DNA from 4 places in the Oxobacter pfennigii genome. Region 1 is predicted to be linked to each of the others. Evidence: riboswitches for the same ligand, from Rfam matches in the RefSeq annotation. Region 1 holds a riboswitch; each other region holds the start of a gene.
The links. A riboswitch is a leader RNA that binds a small molecule or an ion and turns the genes downstream of it on or off. The one in region 1 is predicted to bind cobalamin.
Positions count from the first base shown of each region.

Region 2: linked by a shared signal. The riboswitch ahead of OXPF_RS15065 (sirohydrochlorin chelatase) and the one ahead of OXPF_RS13850 (energy-coupling factor ABC transporter permease) in region 1 are both predicted to bind cobalamin.
Region 3: linked by a shared signal. The riboswitch ahead of OXPF_RS16615 (hydantoinase/oxoprolinase family protein) and the one ahead of OXPF_RS13850 (energy-coupling factor ABC transporter permease) in region 1 are both predicted to bind cobalamin.
Region 4: linked by a shared signal. The riboswitch ahead of OXPF_RS10100 (M14 family metallopeptidase) and the one ahead of OXPF_RS13850 (energy-coupling factor ABC transporter permease) in region 1 are both predicted to bind cobalamin.

Region 1 is NZ_LKET01000039.1:119,026-123,510, reverse strand. It holds gene OXPF_RS13865 (ATP-binding cassette domain-containing protein) at 85-942, opposite strand; gene cbiQ (cobalt ECF transporter T component CbiQ) at 943-1,734, opposite strand; gene OXPF_RS13855 (energy-coupling factor ABC transporter substrate-binding protein) at 1,721-2,059, opposite strand; gene OXPF_RS13850 (energy-coupling factor ABC transporter permease) at 2,063-2,803, opposite strand; cobalamin riboswitch at 2,946-3,126, opposite strand; gene OXPF_RS13845 (cell wall-binding repeat-containing protein) at 3,762-4,485, opposite strand, start outside.
Region 2 is NZ_LKET01000039.1:371,876-376,360, reverse strand. It holds gene hemC (hydroxymethylbilane synthase) at 1-346, opposite strand, end outside; gene OXPF_RS15075 (NAD(P)-dependent oxidoreductase) at 336-995, opposite strand; gene hemA (glutamyl-tRNA reductase) at 953-2,146, opposite strand; gene OXPF_RS15065 (sirohydrochlorin chelatase) at 2,262-2,630, opposite strand; cobalamin riboswitch at 2,898-3,071, opposite strand; gene OXPF_RS15055 (hypothetical protein) at 3,158-3,733, opposite strand; gene OXPF_RS15050 (hypothetical protein) at 3,930-4,190, opposite strand; gene OXPF_RS15045 (MalY/PatB family protein) at 4,210-4,485, opposite strand, start outside.
Region 3 is NZ_LKET01000043.1:67,665-72,149, forward strand. It holds gene OXPF_RS16605 (helix-turn-helix domain-containing protein) at 1-199, shown strand, start outside; gene OXPF_RS16610 (M24 family metallopeptidase) at 245-1,345, shown strand; cobalamin riboswitch at 1,487-1,680, shown strand; gene OXPF_RS16615 (hydantoinase/oxoprolinase family protein) at 1,783-3,846, shown strand; gene OXPF_RS16620 (hydantoinase B/oxoprolinase family protein) at 3,847-4,485, shown strand, end outside.
Region 4 is NZ_LKET01000031.1:48,307-52,791, reverse strand. It holds gene OXPF_RS10115 (ABC transporter ATP-binding protein) at 1-343, shown strand, start outside; gene OXPF_RS10110 (flavodoxin family protein) at 395-910, shown strand; gene OXPF_RS10105 (coproporphyrinogen-III oxidase family protein) at 938-2,254, shown strand; cobalamin riboswitch at 2,347-2,545, shown strand; gene OXPF_RS10100 (M14 family metallopeptidase) at 2,680-3,642, shown strand; gene OXPF_RS10095 (class I SAM-dependent methyltransferase) at 3,728-4,417, shown strand; gene OXPF_RS10090 (ABC transporter permease) at 4,465-4,485, shown strand, end outside.

The DNA of each region.
Region 1 (4,485 bases):
ACGCACCTTGCAAAGCATATAAAAATACCTTCCTGATAACTTCGTATTATCAAAAAGGTACTCAAATATCATATTCACAATACTCTATTGCTGTTTGTTCTCATCTCTCCATTCCTTCAATACCTTGCGGGCTCCTGCTATGGTCACAGGTATTTCCTTGAAATCAAAATCATCCTTGTCCTTCAATATCTCCATAAGATGACCTATTCTTGGAAGCCTTAAATGCACACTGCGTATGGCATTTTTTTCGGAAAATACCTGCTTTGGCGTGCCTTCCATTATAATCTTTCCCTCATCCATCACATAGACCCGGTCGCAATAAAGGGGCACTATATCTATATCATGAGTGGAAATTATGATCGTTAGCCCAAGCTCGTCCTGAGTTTCCTGCAATAGCTTCATCAGCTCGCTCACCCCCATAGGATCAAGGCCTGCTGTTGGTTCGTCAAGGACAAGTACCTGAGGCTCCATAACCAATATACCTGCTATTGCCACACGTTTCTTTTGGCCGAAGCTTAAGTTGTGGGTAGGCTTATCCTTTAAGTGGTAAATTCCCGTCCTTTTCATTGCTGTATCTACCCTTTTACGCACTTCTTCCTCCGGAAGCTTCATATTCATTGCCCCAAAGGAAACATCCTGATAAACGCTGGCTGAAAATAATTGGCTGTCCGGGTCCTGAAATACAATTCCAATGGCCTGGCGCAGCTTATTTAGACCTTCTCGTGAATAATCAACGGGTTTCCTGTCAAAATTTATTCTCCCGGAAGTCGGCCTCAAAATTCCGTTTAAATTAAGAAAAAGCGTGGACTTTCCTGCGCCGTTTCCGCCAAGTATTGCAGTCGTCTGACCTTTTTTAATCTCCATATTCACACCTTTTAATGCATGAGTTCCATCGGGGTAAGAATAATGAAGATCAATTACATCCAGTATATTTTCGCTCATTTAATATAAACCCCCTGAATACTGTCTTAAGTACAAAGCAATTAAAATAAAAATTACATTTATCAATACGACACCGGCATATTTTATATTACTTTTTTCAAATTCTTCCTCTAAAACATTAAGCTCTCCGTCATATCCCCTGGCTTCTAGGGCAGTATATAAGTCATTTGAACGTTTATATGACCTTATAAAAAGAGTGGATGCAAGGGCGCCAAGAGAACGGTATCCCCTTTTTATACTTGAATACCCCAGCCTTGAGCTCTGGGCGGTATACATGGTATCTGCCGTATCTAAAAGTATAAAAATAAATCTGTATATAAGGCTCATCATTTCCACCATGAGCTTGGGCACCCTTAGCTTTCTTAAAACCGAAAGCAAATCTATCATAGGTGTCGTCAGAGACAAAAAATACAAGCAGGATACCGAGGCCATAACCTTGAAAAAAAGCAGTGCCGCATCATTTAATCCTTCTTTTGATACGCCAATCCAGAAATCAGACATTTTAAGTGAAACTAAAAAAATTTCAGGATTATTTGATACATTAATGGCTATGGTCAGCAAGCTGATAATCAAAAAAGACATAGGTAAAAGTAACATCTTTACAAAAAGCAGGAAGGGAGTGCCGCCCTTGCAGACGGCAACCCACCCCATTATGGAAAGTATTATGATGGATATCAATATAGAATTTGCCCAAAGACACACTCCGAGGGTAAGCATGGCGAAGACAAATTTCAGCATAGGATCTGTTTTTTTTAACTTTGAAGCATAGGCATATCTATCAATGTTTACCATGAACGTGCTCCGTCCGGCCTTTTTTACGCCCTGCAAAATAACCGATACCGTAGCCTATAATGCCGGCACCTAAAGCTGCCTGGGATGAGAATAAAAGACTTTCAATTTCACCGCTGGGTGGCTCGTATATAGGTGAAAACCATGGCTCATATTCTGTATTTATTTCAGTTATTGCTTCTTCGGCCTCACCGTCGGCACCTCCGAACTCTGCATCCTTTGCAATTATAAGGGGAACAACGGTAATGACGACAACCAGCAATAATAATAAGAGGTTTGTAGTAAAAAGACTGCCTTTACTTGTTTTATTAACTGCCTGACTTTGCATATATTAAGCCTCCTTCACCAATAAATTTAAATCTTGTAATTCGTCTTTGGCATATGCTGATATGGCATTGAATATTATAACTGTCAATATACCTTCGCTTATGGCAAGAGGTATTTGTGTTACGGCAAATATACCCATGAATTTAGCAAGAGATGCAGCAAATCCTCCGACTTCTGCCGGGAAAGCAAGAGCTAACTGTACGGAAGTAGTCATATATGTAACCAAATCGCCTAATGCTGCAGCCAAAAAAACTGCAAGCCACTGGGGGCCTTTTCCCTTCATTACCAGTTTATATACACCGAAGGATACCAGCGGTCCTACTACTGCCATTGAGAAAGTATTGGCGCCAAGGGTCGTCAACCCGCCGTGAGCCAGTAATATTGCCTGAAATAAAAGTACGATAAGTCCTAATACCGACATGGTTGTAGGTCCGAAAAGTATGGCGCCCAATCCTACTCCTGTGGGATGAGAACAGCTTCCTGTTACTGAAGGCAGCTTCAGCGCCGATAATACGAAAGCAAAAGCACCTGCCATGGCAAGAAGTATCTTAACACGCGGGTTTTCTTTAACCGTCTTATTTATTTTAAATAAACCTAAGACTACAAATGGTATTGTGAATGCTCCCCAGGCTATAGCCCATCCTGGCTGTAAAAACCCTTCCATTATATGCATGGCTGAAGCTTTAAAGGGTATAAAGAAAATCATCAGCATTATTCCTAAACAAACCTGCAAACGCTTTGACATAAAATCCACTCCTTAAATTTTAATACTGTCATGTAAAATTGCCAAAACTAAAGCCTCCCGACTTTAGGTCAAGAGGCTATATGAATCCACATAAATAAATTGTCTTCATCAGCTGCACCTCCCTATCCTTCGTAGAGTGTAATGGTGTTTTTAAATACAGGCAGGTCTTCTGACTTAGCATCATCACCATGACACGCCTTCCCGGATAACCAGTGGCTTAGAAGTGTAATGGCTCCACATTTACAGCGGCGGGACCGTACAGGACTTTCACCTGCTTCCCTTTTATAATCTAAATAGATTAAACCTGTATTTCGCAATTCAATTGTCTTCTATATTATATCAAGATATTGGAACTATCTCAATAGCTTTTAAATAATTATTTAATTGACTGCCGAATGCAGGAAGCTTTGAAGGCCTGTTTTCAAAGCTGAATTTTTCCCCTTAAACCCCCGGCTGCTTCCCATTTTAGCATGGGTAAAAATTGTGGTCAAGGTATGGTTCACCTTGTCATGCCTATTTTTCTGCTGAAAGCATCAGCCTATTTGATGCAGGTTATAAAGGGGTAGTCACAAACGACCACCCCTCGGATTACATCAGCCCGCAATGCGGGCTGATGAATATTTTTTAATTCTTCGACATAGAGGCAACAGTATCGTCAATGCGGTACATAATACTTTTTTGCCTGATCTTTTGATTTTCAAGTTAACACCTCCATATTAATAAAAAATAAAAATGGCGCAATTACCCTCTTACCACAAAGAAGCGGCAGAAAGGTAATTAACGCCAATAATAAAATCTGCTTTAAAGAAAACTCCTAAATTTATTTTATTGCCATAGTTGGTACTGCATTAAGGTTCATTAAAAGTTTTGGTCCCAATATTATATTTAAGTTTCACTAATCATACTATCTATGTGCCAACCGGACGGTTACAGGCTGCACATATCCATCTTATCCATCTTACTGTACAGATAACACCTGTTTTGCGGCATTTTCTATGGTTCCGCTCACTACGGCACTGCCTCCCAGTATTATAACGGAGTTTGTGTTATCCTTGTTTATAAATTGAAGCTGGGTGTTTATGGAGGTGTCGTCCACCAGCAGTATGGAACCGTTTATGGCTGCCGCCAAGGCGCAGCCTGACAATGCGTCGGGATAATCCTCTCCTGTAGCCAGCAACACATATTCATTGTAGTTGAAGAATTCGTTAACCCTAAGAGAAGTCTGATACCTGTCCATTCCAAACAGCCTTGTTATTTTTGACGACGGGTTCAAACTGCTTATCTCGCTTTCAATGCTTTTAGCCAGTACGCCTTCTCCCCCTATAACATATACATCTGAAGGCTTAATATTGCTTATATAGCTCTTTATGTTGGAAGGCAAGGTATCCTTATCGCTTAAAAGCACGGGATAACCCTTTATGCTGGCGGCGGCTCCGGCGCTCAAAGCATCGGCAAAACTCATGCCGTTTACAATAACTACGGGAGTGCCTGCTGCAACATTCAGTTCGCCGGCTATGGCTCCGCTGGTCTCAAATCTGTCCTGGCCCCATATTCTCTTTATATTGCTATATCCAAGCTCTTTTAGGCTGTTCTCTATGCTTATATCAACAGCGCCTTCTCCGCCCAGTATGTAAATATTTCCGGACTTATCAAGATTGCTGTTTACATAGTTTATAGCCTTC
Region 2 (4,485 bases), 250 kb from region 1:
GCAGTAAATTAAAGTCCACTCCTGATAAAGATACGAAGACATCCCGTGCATCCTCCCTTTGAGGCACCGCAACAATTTCAAAGCCTTCCGGCAAATCATAGGGCACATCCTTCATGCTATGGACAGCCAGATCTCCGTTGCCTTCCATCATGGATATTTCAATATCCTTTATAAAAAGGCCCTTTCCGCCTATATCCTCCAAGGGCTTATCCAAAATCTTATCTCCTGTTGTCTCAATAAGTATCTTTTCATATTCCGCATTATATTTGCTCTTTAACATGCTACCTACCATATCGGCTTGTACCTGTGCCAGTTTACTGCGCCTTGTTGCAATTTTAAAATTCAAATTCGCCACCACCATAATACATTTTTAATAAAATAATCCCATTGCCCTTTTTATAAGCTTGATAAAAAAAATCCGTGTTTACAAAATTCATGATTTCTTCAAAATGCTCTCTTCCTTTTAGCTTTTGACGCAATGAGGAAGCAAATAAAACAAAAGCTTCATATTCCTCCATCTTACATTTCATTTTTTCAGCCAAAAAAACCGAGGTCTTTGGGCTTCCCTTCCTTGTATGGAGAGCAAAGTGAAGGTTTTCCGTTTTCCTTTGAGTCGGAATTGTAAGCATCCCTTCTCTGAAATCACGGCAGTTCAGATATATCTTACAAAGGCTCTCGCAATCCGCTTTTACTTTTTCATTCAATTCATAATCATCCGTTGCAATTGCGACTATATGCTTATCCAAAATAATTTCCTTTTTATATTCATCTTTAATCAAGATGAGCCTGTCATCATTTTCAACTTGAAAAAATTCAGGGCTGAATTCTTTTGACAATACGAAAACTCTGCATCCGTTGTTTAAAAATGCCTTTGCCTTAATAAGCCCTGCCCGCCCTGCGCCTACGATAAGAATATTCACCTTGTGAGATATGAGAGAAACCATCATGAATTCTAGCATTTTATCAGAAATATCTTTTCTATTATCTTGAGGCATTCTTCTCCCCTGCCTTCTAAATATTCTTCCTTCAGCACTTCTATAGCCCTGTTTACATATACATCTGCCGTACTTTTTATAAGAATGTCTGCAAGGTTCTCATTATCTTTTGTATGCCTTTTATTCCTAAAGGCAGTGCTTCTTTGTTTATAAATCTGTTCTCCGTTTTCCTTCATCCTTTTTATATAGGGTGAAAGCTTTTTTAAATTCTGCCATTTTTCAAATTCCTGTATGTGCTTCTCAATAAGATGTCTGAAATTTTCAAGGATTTTCCTTCTCTTTTCAAGACTCTCATCAAACAATGCGCTTATCATATCTATATCGTAAACTTCGTTACCGTTAATACCGTTGACATCCCAATCCACATCCCTAGGAACCGCCATATCAAATATCATGAGCTTTCTGTTTGGAAGCTCATTTGAATTTATTACTGTATGAGGAGCCGAAGTACAGGATATTATGCATTCCACATCTGGATAATATTCTTTTCTTTCTCTAAAAGGGATGACTTTTACTCTTCTATCCTTAATATCCACAACACTTGTATCTCTGACGGCTATGTATAAAACATCAAAGGGTTCTTCTAAAATATATTTACAGGCCAAACTTCCTACTTCGCCATAGCCTAAGACCATGAATCTTTTTAAGCTTCTTTTCCTTGCCTCGCGTATTACCATGGAAGCTGATGATACCGGAATTTTATCAAGCTCTGATTTATGGCGAAATTCCTTGCCGCAGGTTATTGCAGTATGAAAAAGCCTGTCAAGTTCCCCTTTTATGGTTTTATTTTTAAGTGCCAAATCATAGGCGTCCTTTACCTGGCCTAATATCTGCTCTTCTCCCAATATCCTTGAATGCACTCCGCAGGTTACTTCTATCAAATGACGCACTGCCTCATCTCCGCATTTGTAGATAGTGTACTTTATCAATTCCTTATCCCAGCCTAAACAGTTAAAAATGCATTCTATGATGCCGTCCCCAGTTCTCGTAGAATTAAAATACACTTCGGTCCTGTTGCAGGTACTTATTATGGCCGCCTCCCCGCACAGCTCGGCAGCTTTTTTCAATGCATCCTCCAGATGCTTCGGTATTATCGAAAGTTTTTCGCGTATACACACATCCTCATCATTAACTCCAATAAGCTGAATCATATCAATCATCTCCAACGTTCACCGCCATGCCAGCTTGATATGATTTCATTCACAGCTCCGCAATGTTCATTTCATCATATCAAGCTGGCAAAATGCGAGAATTTATAAACCATTACTATACTAAGCTTGTTATTCCTTCTGCCCGGTCTATGAGTATATCCACAAGAAGATCGTGGAAACCGATAGGCTCCGCCATGGATATTGTTAAGCCATCAAGCTCTTTTTTTAATTCATTCAAAATTTGAGGCACATCTTCTTTGATATGTATTCCGTTGTAAAGAAAATAAGGCAATACAGTTATGTCCTTAATTCCTTTTTCATAAAAGCCTCTTATTATAGTAGGTATATCAGGCTCGGATATTTCCATAAAACATCCTTCAACCTCCGTACCCATTTTTGCTCTTATTGCGCCCACAGTCTTAAAAAAAATATCGCAGGCCTCTTTTGATCTGCTTCCATGTCCTATTACCACTATTCCTTTCATATTACCTCTCCTTTTTTACTTTTTTATGATTTTATATGCACTCTTCTTCTTTTAGGATATTCTTAGTTGGGACATCCTTTAAAAGTGTCCCTGTCTTCATTCAAGCAGTCAGAGAAGTTTCCAAAACTTATGCAAAAAACAATCCCTGGCACTTTAATGTCAGGGATATATGTATAATTTTATGCAATTAAAAGCCCTCACTTCAAGCGAGGGCTTAGTAATAAAATCCATGTGCCAAAAAATAGCATAGGTGTTACCTTCCCTCCGAAGGACTTTTAATCTCAGGCAGGTCTCCTGGCTAACGGGTCTTTCTCCACCTTCCTTCCCAGCGATAACGCCAGTGGAATTAGGTTTCGTCGCCGTATACAGTAGCGGGGGCTGCAGCGGATTTTCACCGCTTTCCCTATTATACATGCATGTACCTGACAATTTTATTTATTTTTATGAGAACTCAATTCCATTCTATATATAATTATATTATTAAATGGTGTCTCTTACAAGTATAGATTGTATTTTTATAATTTCAGCTATAAAATTCCTGATTCTATGAGTTTCCCTGTCCATTCCTCATAAACTTGAGGTTTCTCAATTCTGACAACCTCCAAAAAATCACCCAGCACGCCCAGTTTGCTCAAGCCTTTTGATAAGTGCTTGGGAAAGCTCTTTTCTCTGGTGAATGAGTATTTAGGGTCTATAACCATCAGGGACTTATCTTTTTGTACGTAAATATCCTTGCATCTTATATCAAGCTTTTTAAAATTCAATTTCTTAAACTCTTCAATTAGATTTATCAGGTTCTTAGCTACCTTTTTATCAAGGCCGTTCCTTTTTATGTAGTCCTTCAAGCATTCTCCGCCTACATAATCTCTTATGATGTAATTTCCCATGGAACCATAGACTTTAGGAAAATATTTACTGCCTCTGACGGCCTCCAATATGGAATATTCGCTTTCGCAATTTTTTATCTTCTTAAAAATTTTAATTATCTTGCCGTCTGGAAGCAAATACACGATTCCGTTATGGCCTTCACCTAAGAACTTACATTCCCTTAAATCTATGTTAAATTTCTCCGCTAAATTTTTATATCCAGATTTCTTATCCATACAACCCTCACAATAATACAATCAAAGACTCATGTATTATACTATTCTTCTAGATTGCAGTTGTTGCATGTTACAAATACATTAAGTTATTAATCTGTTAAGAATATGAATATAATTTTACATTTTTTATAAAAGCCTGCACGATAATGTGCAGACTTTCTATAGTTATTCTAATAAAAACTATTAAGTATTATACTTATTGAAGTTTTGCGCTGCAGCTGGAACAATACCTTATTTCATCAGATTTTACTCTGGTGTCAAATATAAAACCACATACCGGGCATTTATACAGGCGTTCAAAATAAATTCCTATGCCAATTATAATTGCTGTCAATACAAATCCAAATATGGTTCTCCATATTACACTTGGAATAATTGATAATAACATTATAATAAACCCTATATTTTTATACATTCTTGCCTTTTTAAACTGTAAGATAACCTTTTCATCCTTCATCTATATACTCCCATAATTTTTACTTTCTGACACCCCTTACAGCCGTTTCTATTCTCTTTAAACCTTCTACCAAATAAACACGGGGACAGCCTATGTTCATTCTCATATAGCCTTCACCGCTTTTACCGAAGGTTGTTCCGTCGTTTAGGGCTACACCTGCAGTGCCGTACATGAATTTTTTAAGCTCATCCTGGCTTAAGTTGAGGCCTTTGCAATTAAGCCATAAAAGGTAAGTGCCTTCGACCTTATCAACTTTGATTTCAGGTATATTTTCATCAATATATTCTTTTACATA
Region 3 (4,485 bases), on a different contig from region 1:
TTACAGCCATGACAGTGAGGAATTTATATATGTGCTGGAAGGGGTTTTAACTTTATTTTTAGAAGACAATACCTATGAATTGTATCCGGGAGACAGCGCCCATTATTCTTCTTCAACTCCTCATAATTGGGCTAATTTTACCAACAGGCTTGTTAAAATCATCTCTGTAACTTCTCCCAGTTTTTTTAACGGGAAATAAAGAGAACTGTTAACTATATATAATCCTTGAAAGGAGGGTATACAAGTGAAATTTAGCGAAAAGATAGACAGGCTGGCTCAGCTGATGGTAAAGAATAATGCCGATGTATTGATTATAGGGACCTCTTCGGACATGGAATACATTACAGGCAAAAGCTCTTTTATATGCGAGAGATTCAAGGCCTTGTTCATATTATCCGACGGGAGATTTTTCTACATTTCCCCTGAGCTTTATTATGAAGAGACCAGGGAGGTTTTCGGAGGTCAAACCGACATATTTGTATGGAGTGATTCGGAAGGCTTTTTGCCTTGCTTAGAAAAGGCAAATATAAAATACGGGCTTAAGGGAAAAACCATAGGGGTAAATGATGCCATAAGGGCTGTTGATATGCTGGATATGAAGACCGTATTGGATATGAATTTCATAAATGGTGTCAGTATATTGGAAGAGTTAAGAGTTGTAAAGACACAACAGGAGAGGGATTATCTAAGGAAGGCTTCTTTAATTGCCGATGAAGTAGCAGCGGAAATAGTAAAATATATTAGGCCGGGTATTACGGAAAAAGATATAGGTGATAAAATAATAGAGCTATTTTTTGAAAAGGGAGCTGAAGGCTTATCCTTTGAGCCTATAGTGGCGTCAGGACCTAACAGCTCAAAGCCCCATTATGTTGGTAACAGCAGGGTTATCGAGGACACTGATATAATAGTTTTGGACTTTGGATGCAAGTACAAGGGATATTGCTCGGATATGTCCAGAACTGTATTTGTCGGTGAACCAACAAAGGAGCAAAAGAAAATATACAGCATAGTACTTGAAGCCAATAAAAGTGCTGAAAGCTATGTAAAAGCAGGAGTAACAGCTCGCGATACAGATTTGGCGGCAAGGAAGGTTATAAGAGATGCAGGTTATGGTGAATGCTTTTTAAACAGGACAGGCCATGGAATAGGTACTGCCGTTCATGAAGCTCCGTATATAAGAGAAGATAATAGGCAGATTTTAAAAGACGGAATGTCCTTTAGCATCGAACCAGGTATATACATCCCGGGAAGGTTTGGAATGAGAATTGAGGATATAGTCTTAATCCATAACGGCAGCGGGGAAATACTTAACAAGTTCACAAAGGAAATGATAATTATAAAATAACAATGAGTTTACATAAATAAGCATCAATCTACCTAATTACTTGCAATTTGCTAAAATATTTATGTTAAGAGAAATAGATAGGCCGTGTGTTATTCATAATTTATCCTTGATTTTTTAAAAAAGTTTTAATATAATCTAGATAAATGAATATTTCCAATAAGTGCTTCATTAAAATGAGGATAATAGGGAATCAGGTGAAATTCCTGTACGGTCCCGCCACTGTAAGCGAGGAGCGGCTTATCAATAAACCACTGTTTTTTATAATAGGAAAATGGGAAGGAGATAAGCTGCAATGATACGCAAGTCAGGAAACCTGCTTGTTGGTGAATTTGTACACTCTCCAGGAAAGGGTGGTACTTAGAGAATGATGGCAAAGTTCTCAGTCTAAAAGGCTGAGGACTTTTTTATTTTATTTAAAAACTTTAAGGAGTGGTTGTATGTTTCAGGTCGGTGTGGATATGGGGGGAACATTTACAGATTTTATTGCACAAAGTCCGGAGGGCATAAAAACGGTAAAAATCCCCTCAGACAAGGGAAATCCCATTATAACGGTTATGGAAGGGCTTAAGATATTAGCTCATGATTTTAACTTATCATCAAGGGAGTTTCTTTCCTGTATCAAATCCCTTGTTCATGGAAACACCGTTGCAGTTAATGCCCTTATTCAAAGGAAAGGGGTAAAGACCGCCCTTATCACAACGGATGGATTTAACGATGCCTTAGAGATGAGGCGTTCAAAATTGGACAATCAATGGAATTTCTTTGCATCACCTCCGGAGGTTTTGGTACCCCGGCATCTCCGCTTTAACCTTAAAGGGAGAGTTGATTACAGCGGAAGGGAAATAACTGCTCTGGATTTGGACAATTTAAAGCAAATCAAGGATGAGCTTAAGTTATTAAAAGTAGAATCGGTTGCCGTATGCCTTTTATTCTCTTTTTTAAACCCGGCTCATGAAAAATGTGTGAAGGCATATTTAGAAGACATGCTCCCCGGTGTGTATATATCCTTATCCAGTGAAGTTGCGCCCAAATTAGGTGAGTATGAGAGAACTTCCACTGCTGTTTTGGATGCTTATCTTACACCAAAGATATCCCATTATCTTAAGGAATTATCATCTTCCCTTAAAGAATGGGGACTAAATTGCGGCGTGAAGCTGGTTCAGAATAGCGGAGGAGTCACAAGCATATCTCTTGATAACCATTTTGGAGTCAAAGGCCTTTTTTCGGGCCCTGCGGCAGGATCAAGCGGAGCAAGAGCCCTTTCAATGGAACTTAATCAACCGGATATGGTGCTTATTGATATGGGGGGTACAAGCTTTGACGTCAGCCTTATAAAGGGCCATTCAATAAAAATTTTGTCTGAAACTTCAGTCGAGGGTTATCCTTTAAGCCTGCCTGCAGTGGATATAAATTCCCAGGGTATAGGAGGCGGAAGCATTGCTAAGGTGGATGAAAGCTTAAGACTCAATGTTGGGCCGGAATCAGCAGAAAGTTTTCCAGGGCCTGCCTGCTTTGATAAAGGAGGAGAAGCCCCCACCATCACAGATGCCGCATTGCTCCTTGGATTTATAGAAGAAAAAAGCTTTGGAAAAGGAGCAATAAAAATAAGAAAAGATTTATCATTAAAAACCATAAAAGAAAAAATAGCCGATCCTCTCAACATAAGCCCCCATGATGCTGCCCTTGCAATTTATGAGGTTGCTTCGGCAAAAATGGCGGATGCAGTAAGTTTAATGACTCTGCAAAAAGGATTTAACCCCATGGATTTTGCACTTTTGGCGGCAGGCGGGGCATCGCCTATATTTGCAGCTAAGATAGCACGGGAGCTTGGCGTGAGAAAAATCATCATACCTGCCTTTGGAGAAGTGTTTTGTGCCCAGGGAATGTTAAAGTCAAAAATAAAAACTGATATAGCCCAGAGCTTTATTAAGAGCATGAGTGAAATCAGCATGGGTGAAATAAACCAGGTGATGAGTAAACTTAAAAAAAGTGCCGACATCAATCTCAGTCAGCAAGGGGTGGCTTTTGAAAAAAGAGAATTTAGATTTTATTTTGGGGTGCGGTATTCAAATCAGCATCATCAGCTATCCCTCCCCTTTGAAGGTGAAAGCCTCGATAAAAACAGCATAAGGGAATTAAGAATAAAGTTTAATAATCTTCATGAAAAATATTACGGATATAAAGAGCCGGAAGATGAATGCGTCATTCTGGATGTGCGTATTGAAGCAGGCGAAAAGGAAGATGATATACCTTTCCATACAAATAATTTTAGTATGGAAAGCGGTGCCAAATATGATGAATACCGCAAAGTGTGCTGGGATAAGGATTTAAAAATTAAAGATTTGCCTGTTTATAAATTCATGAATATAAAAGCCCAAGTTATTGTTTCAGGCCCTGCTCTCATTGAAAAGGATTATACCACAATATTTGTAAGCCCTGATTATAAAGCTTATAAGGATGAAGGCGGCAATATAATCATGGATGTGAAGGAGGTGAAATAATTGGATGTTGGTAAAATCATTCTTCAGTCTGTTATAGCAAACAGATTGTACACCATATCAGAAGAGATGGGAGCAGCATTGGAAAAGTCCTCCCGCTCTCCCATATTTGCAGAAGCCTGCGATTTTGCCTGCGGTGTCACAAATAACAGAGGAGAACTCATCTCACAGCTAAACGGAATACCTATTTTAGCCGCTGCCGGTTCCTTTAGTGTACAGGCTGTTCTTGAAAAATATAAGGAAGGCATAGAGGAAGGGGATGTATTTATCATAAACGACCCTTATATGGGAGGCAATCACCTGCCGGATATAGGTATAGTCACCCCTGTGTTTTATGAAAAAGAGCTTATATTTTTCACAGTCAGCCGTGCACATCACGGTGATATAGGAGGAGCAGTTGCAGGCAGCTATAACACAGGCGCCACGGAAATTTTTCAGGAGGGAATAAGAATTCCTCCCACAAGGCTTGTAAAGGAAAATAACCTTTGTGACGATGTCTTAGAGCTTATAACCTATAATACAAGGAATTCCAAAATGATGAAGAGCGACCTTTTTGCTCAAGCTGGAGCCAATAAAATCGGCAGTGAACGATTAATTGACATGCTTAATAAATACGGCTTAAAGGAAGTTAGGGAAGCAGCG
Region 4 (4,485 bases), on a different contig from region 1:
TGCCATGGCTTTGGCCCAGCGTCCGGAAATACTTCTGCTGGATGAGCCCACCACTTTTCTTGACATATGCCATCAGATGGAAGTGATGGAGCTTATAAAAAGGCTTAACAAGGAGCTTGATATCACTGTTGTCATGGTGCTTCACGACCTTAACCAGGCGGCACGCTACAGTGAAAGGCTGGCGGTTTTGAATAATGGACAGCTTGTTGCCCAGGGAAAAGCCGAGGATGTGCTTACCCGTGAACTGCTCAGAGATGTCTATCAGGTTGAAGCTGACGTAAAGCTGGATGAGAGAACAGGTAAGCCGGTATTTGTACCGATTGGATTGACTTATTCCTGCTGAGTATAAAAGCAGAGATTAATATAGAGAAAACCATATTTGGGAGGGAAATATATGAAAACAATGATTGTGTATTCCAGCAAAACAGGAAATACAAAAAAAGTTGCCGAAGCCATCCTGGAGGTAATGCCTGAAGGAACCTTCATCCACTCTGTTTCAGAGCAGCCGGCATTGGAAGATTGTGATCTGGTTATTTTGGGATGCTGGATTGATAAGGGAAATGCCGATGCAGCAATGAAGGAATATATACAGGGAGTTAAGGATAAGAAGGTTGCCCTGTTTGCGACTTTAGGAGCTTATCCTGATTCACCTCATGCCGGGAAAGTCATAGAGAGGCTTAAGCAGCTTGTGGATGCTTCCAATGAATATCTTGGAGATTTTATTTGCCAGGGGAAAATAGATCCGGCACTTACCGAACGGGTCAGGCAATATCCTCCCGATCATCCCCACTACATGACACCGGAGAGGATCAACAGGCACATGGAAGCGGCAAAACATCCCGATTCCAGGGATTTGGAAACTGCACAAAAGGTATTCATGGAAGTTCTTAGAAGGGCAGAGGGAATATAATTTTTAAGGAGAGCAGGGATGGGGACAATGATGAATAACATTCAGTCAGAAGTAAAAGGGAGGTATTCAAAACGTTTAAAAGGACATCACGATGCCTTGGCTCCCTTAAGAAGGCTTCGTAATGAAAAATCTTTCCTGAAGGAATACCTTTTGCAGATGGAACCGGATACGCGTCCTAAAGCCGTTTATATACATATACCCTTTTGCAGCAAGATATGCACTTTTTGCAACATGCGAAGATATTTGTGCGCTCCGGCTTACGATTATCACCAGTTAATAATCAATGAAATAAAAAGCTACGGCGTATTTCCATACATACAAAACAGCAGCTTTGATGCGGTATATTTCGGAGGCGGCACTCCTACCTCCCTTGAAACAGGCAATTTAAGGGATATTTTGCATGCTATCAAGGAATATCTGCCATTAAAACATGATGCGGAAATTACAGTTGAAACCAGTATCACCGAATTGACAGAGGATAAATCAGACATGTTTTTAAAAGAAGGAGTTAACCGTTTAAGCATAGGGGTGCAGACCTTCTGTGACAGGGGAAGAAAGTTGCTGGGAAGAAGAGGCAGCGGTGAGGATGCAGTTTCAAAAATCAGCAAGTTAAGGCATGAAGGCTTTGAAAATGTGAGTATGGACCTTATTTACAATTATCCCGGCCAGACAGAGCAGGAATTAGAGAAAGATTTAAAGCACATCTCTTCTTTGGATATTGCAGGATTATCATTTTATTCCCTAATGCTGCGTGAAGGGTCGGCGCTTGGCACGCAGTTTTCGGATGGGGAACGTGATTCCATAGATTCAGATAAAAAAGAATATGATTTTTTCATGAAAATATATGATTGGCTTACAAAAGAAGGCTTCGAGCTTTTGGAACTTACAAAAATGGTAAGGCCTAAAAGGGATGCGTATAAATATGTAACAACCCGTTACGGCGGAGGGGATACACTGGCTTTAGGCGCCGCCGCCGGCGGCAGGCTAGGGGATTTTATATGGATGAATCCCTTCGATATTTCAGAGTATGGTGCCGCCGTTGAATCCGGCAGGGCAGACACCCTTCAAGGAGCTTTAACAGTTTCTATGTATAATTATATCTACCGGCTTATAGGCAAAATACAGTTTGGTAATTTTGACGTTGAACCGGCAGGCTTTTGGGAACAAAGTAGTGATATAATTGAAGCTTTTGCGCAGCAATTAAAAATCGAAGGATTAATTGTTCCCGAAGGTTACAGCTTCAAGCTTACAAAGGAAGGCATATACTGGGGAAACAACATTGCCAATGAATTAGCGGAATTGCTGGTTTCCCAATGGCTTAAAGCCTCTACAAGGGAGAAATGAAGTAAGGAGTTTATGGAAACAGCACAAATTATTACAAATAAAGGTGAAAAATTCATTGTGTTTCATATGGTCATAATATAAAATGAAACTTAATTGAATATAAAAAAACAGGTGCCGGTTATGATTTTGATGGACAAAATTATAAACCGGTGAAAAGGGAAGTGGGTAGAAATCCCACGCGGTCCCGCCGCTGTGAAAGAAGAGTCCTTGCTAAATGCCACTGGGAAACCGGGAAGGCTGCAAGGGTGATGATGCTTAAGCCAGAAGACCTGCCTGTTTTATTCACCATTTTAACTCTACGAGCGATAGAGAGGTGCATTTATGCATATGTTATTTGCATGGGTTGTTATTACCTCTTGACTGTTTACGGTTGAGAGGTTTTTTAATTGTGGCAAAAAAATTTATTATATGGAGGAGAATGCAGAATGAAACCCATATTTTCCCTAGGCGGAATTACAGCAGAACGAGGGACTAAAGCACAGGGCTTTATCAAGGTTTTGGATACCGGAACAGTGATGCCGGTCACATTGATTAATGGAGAAAAACAAGGCAAGACCATGCTCATCACATCCGGAGTACATGGAAGCGAATATCCCGGAATCCTCACGGCTATACGGCTGGGAGCAGGGCTTGATCCCAAAGATATTTCCGGTCAAATAATCCTTGTTCACCCGGTCAATCTTCAGGCTTTTTCAAAGCGCTGTGCCGCTGTTGTGCCGGAGGATGGGAAAAACATAAACCGCATGTTTCCAGGTGATGAAAAGGGCAGCATCGCAGAAAAAATAGCTTACGTTATAACCAATGAGTTTTTTAAGGCTGCCGATTATTACATGGATTTTCACGGCGGTGATTTATATGAATCTCTGATACCTTATGCCTATTTTTCAGGCAGTTGCAATTCAAAAGTTGTACAGGCATCTAAAAAAATGAGCCAGGTTCTGGATTTGCCTTACATGGTAAATTGTATGGAAACCTCAGGCACTTTTGGCTGTGCCGCCATGCTTGGCATACCGGCTATCCTTGTGGAAAGAGGCTGCAATGGCCTTTGCCTTAAAGATGATGTCGAAAAATACATTCTTGATGCAAAACGGGTATTGAAAAGACTGGATATACTTGCCGATGACAGCCTTATATTCCCTGACAAAGCACCTCTGGAATTAACAAATGTTTGCTATACGGAAGCAAAGAGTACTGGATGCTGGCTGCCTGCCGTTACAGCCGGGCAAAAAATCAGGAAAGGCGACAAGCTTGGATACACAACGGATTTATTCGGCCAAATTATTGATACTTATTCAGCGGAATTTGACGGAGTGGTATTGTATCATTGTGCTTCTCTTTCGGCTCCAAAGGGGAGCGAACTTGTGGCATATGGAGAGCTTGACTGGTGATTAGCTAAAAATAATACCGGGATGAAATTGACAAAAGAGAGTATGAATCTATACATAAATATCAGTAGTATGAGGAGGAGATTTAATGTCTGATGAACAATTGTACGACGTATGGTGGAATGACGACACAGCCGGAGAACAGTCCATGGAGGATAATCATCAACCCCACTGGCATAAGGTGCTGGACATGATAAAGGAGAAAAATATTCTGGATTGTACTGTTCTGGATTTTGGTTGTAATCAAGGAGGTTTTTTAAGGTTTTTATATCAACAAAAACCTTTTTTAAAGGGGGTTGGCGTTGATTTAGCCAAAAAATCCATTGAGGTGGCCAACAAGAGGAAAAAGGATTTGCCCATTTCATATGAAGCAACCGCCAATGTGGACAAGTTTATCGATACCTTTAATCTGGCCTTCAGCATTTCCGTTATTTATCTATTACAGGACTTAAAAGAACATGCCTGGAAAATGAAGCAGGCATTAAAGCCCGGAGGCGTATATTATTGCACATATACCGATTACAGCAAAAACCCCAGCCTGCTCTATTACAAAAAGCAAATAGACAGGCAGGGAACAATTCCAATGCAGCTTCACTCTTTAAACGATATTGCCGGGGCGTTTTTTTATGAAGGATTTTCGGTAGAAATGCGGAGAATGCCTCCTAAAGGATATATTCATATAGATCCGGAGGATCCCTGGTTTAACTGTATTGCCGACAGGATGCAGTATGAGTACCAGGAAGCGTATATTTACCGCTTTACTGCGCCTGGGAAATAAAATTACTTGATGAATTTTAATGTTGTTTTAAAAGAGGGTGGTATATCATGATTCAATCTGCTGTAAAA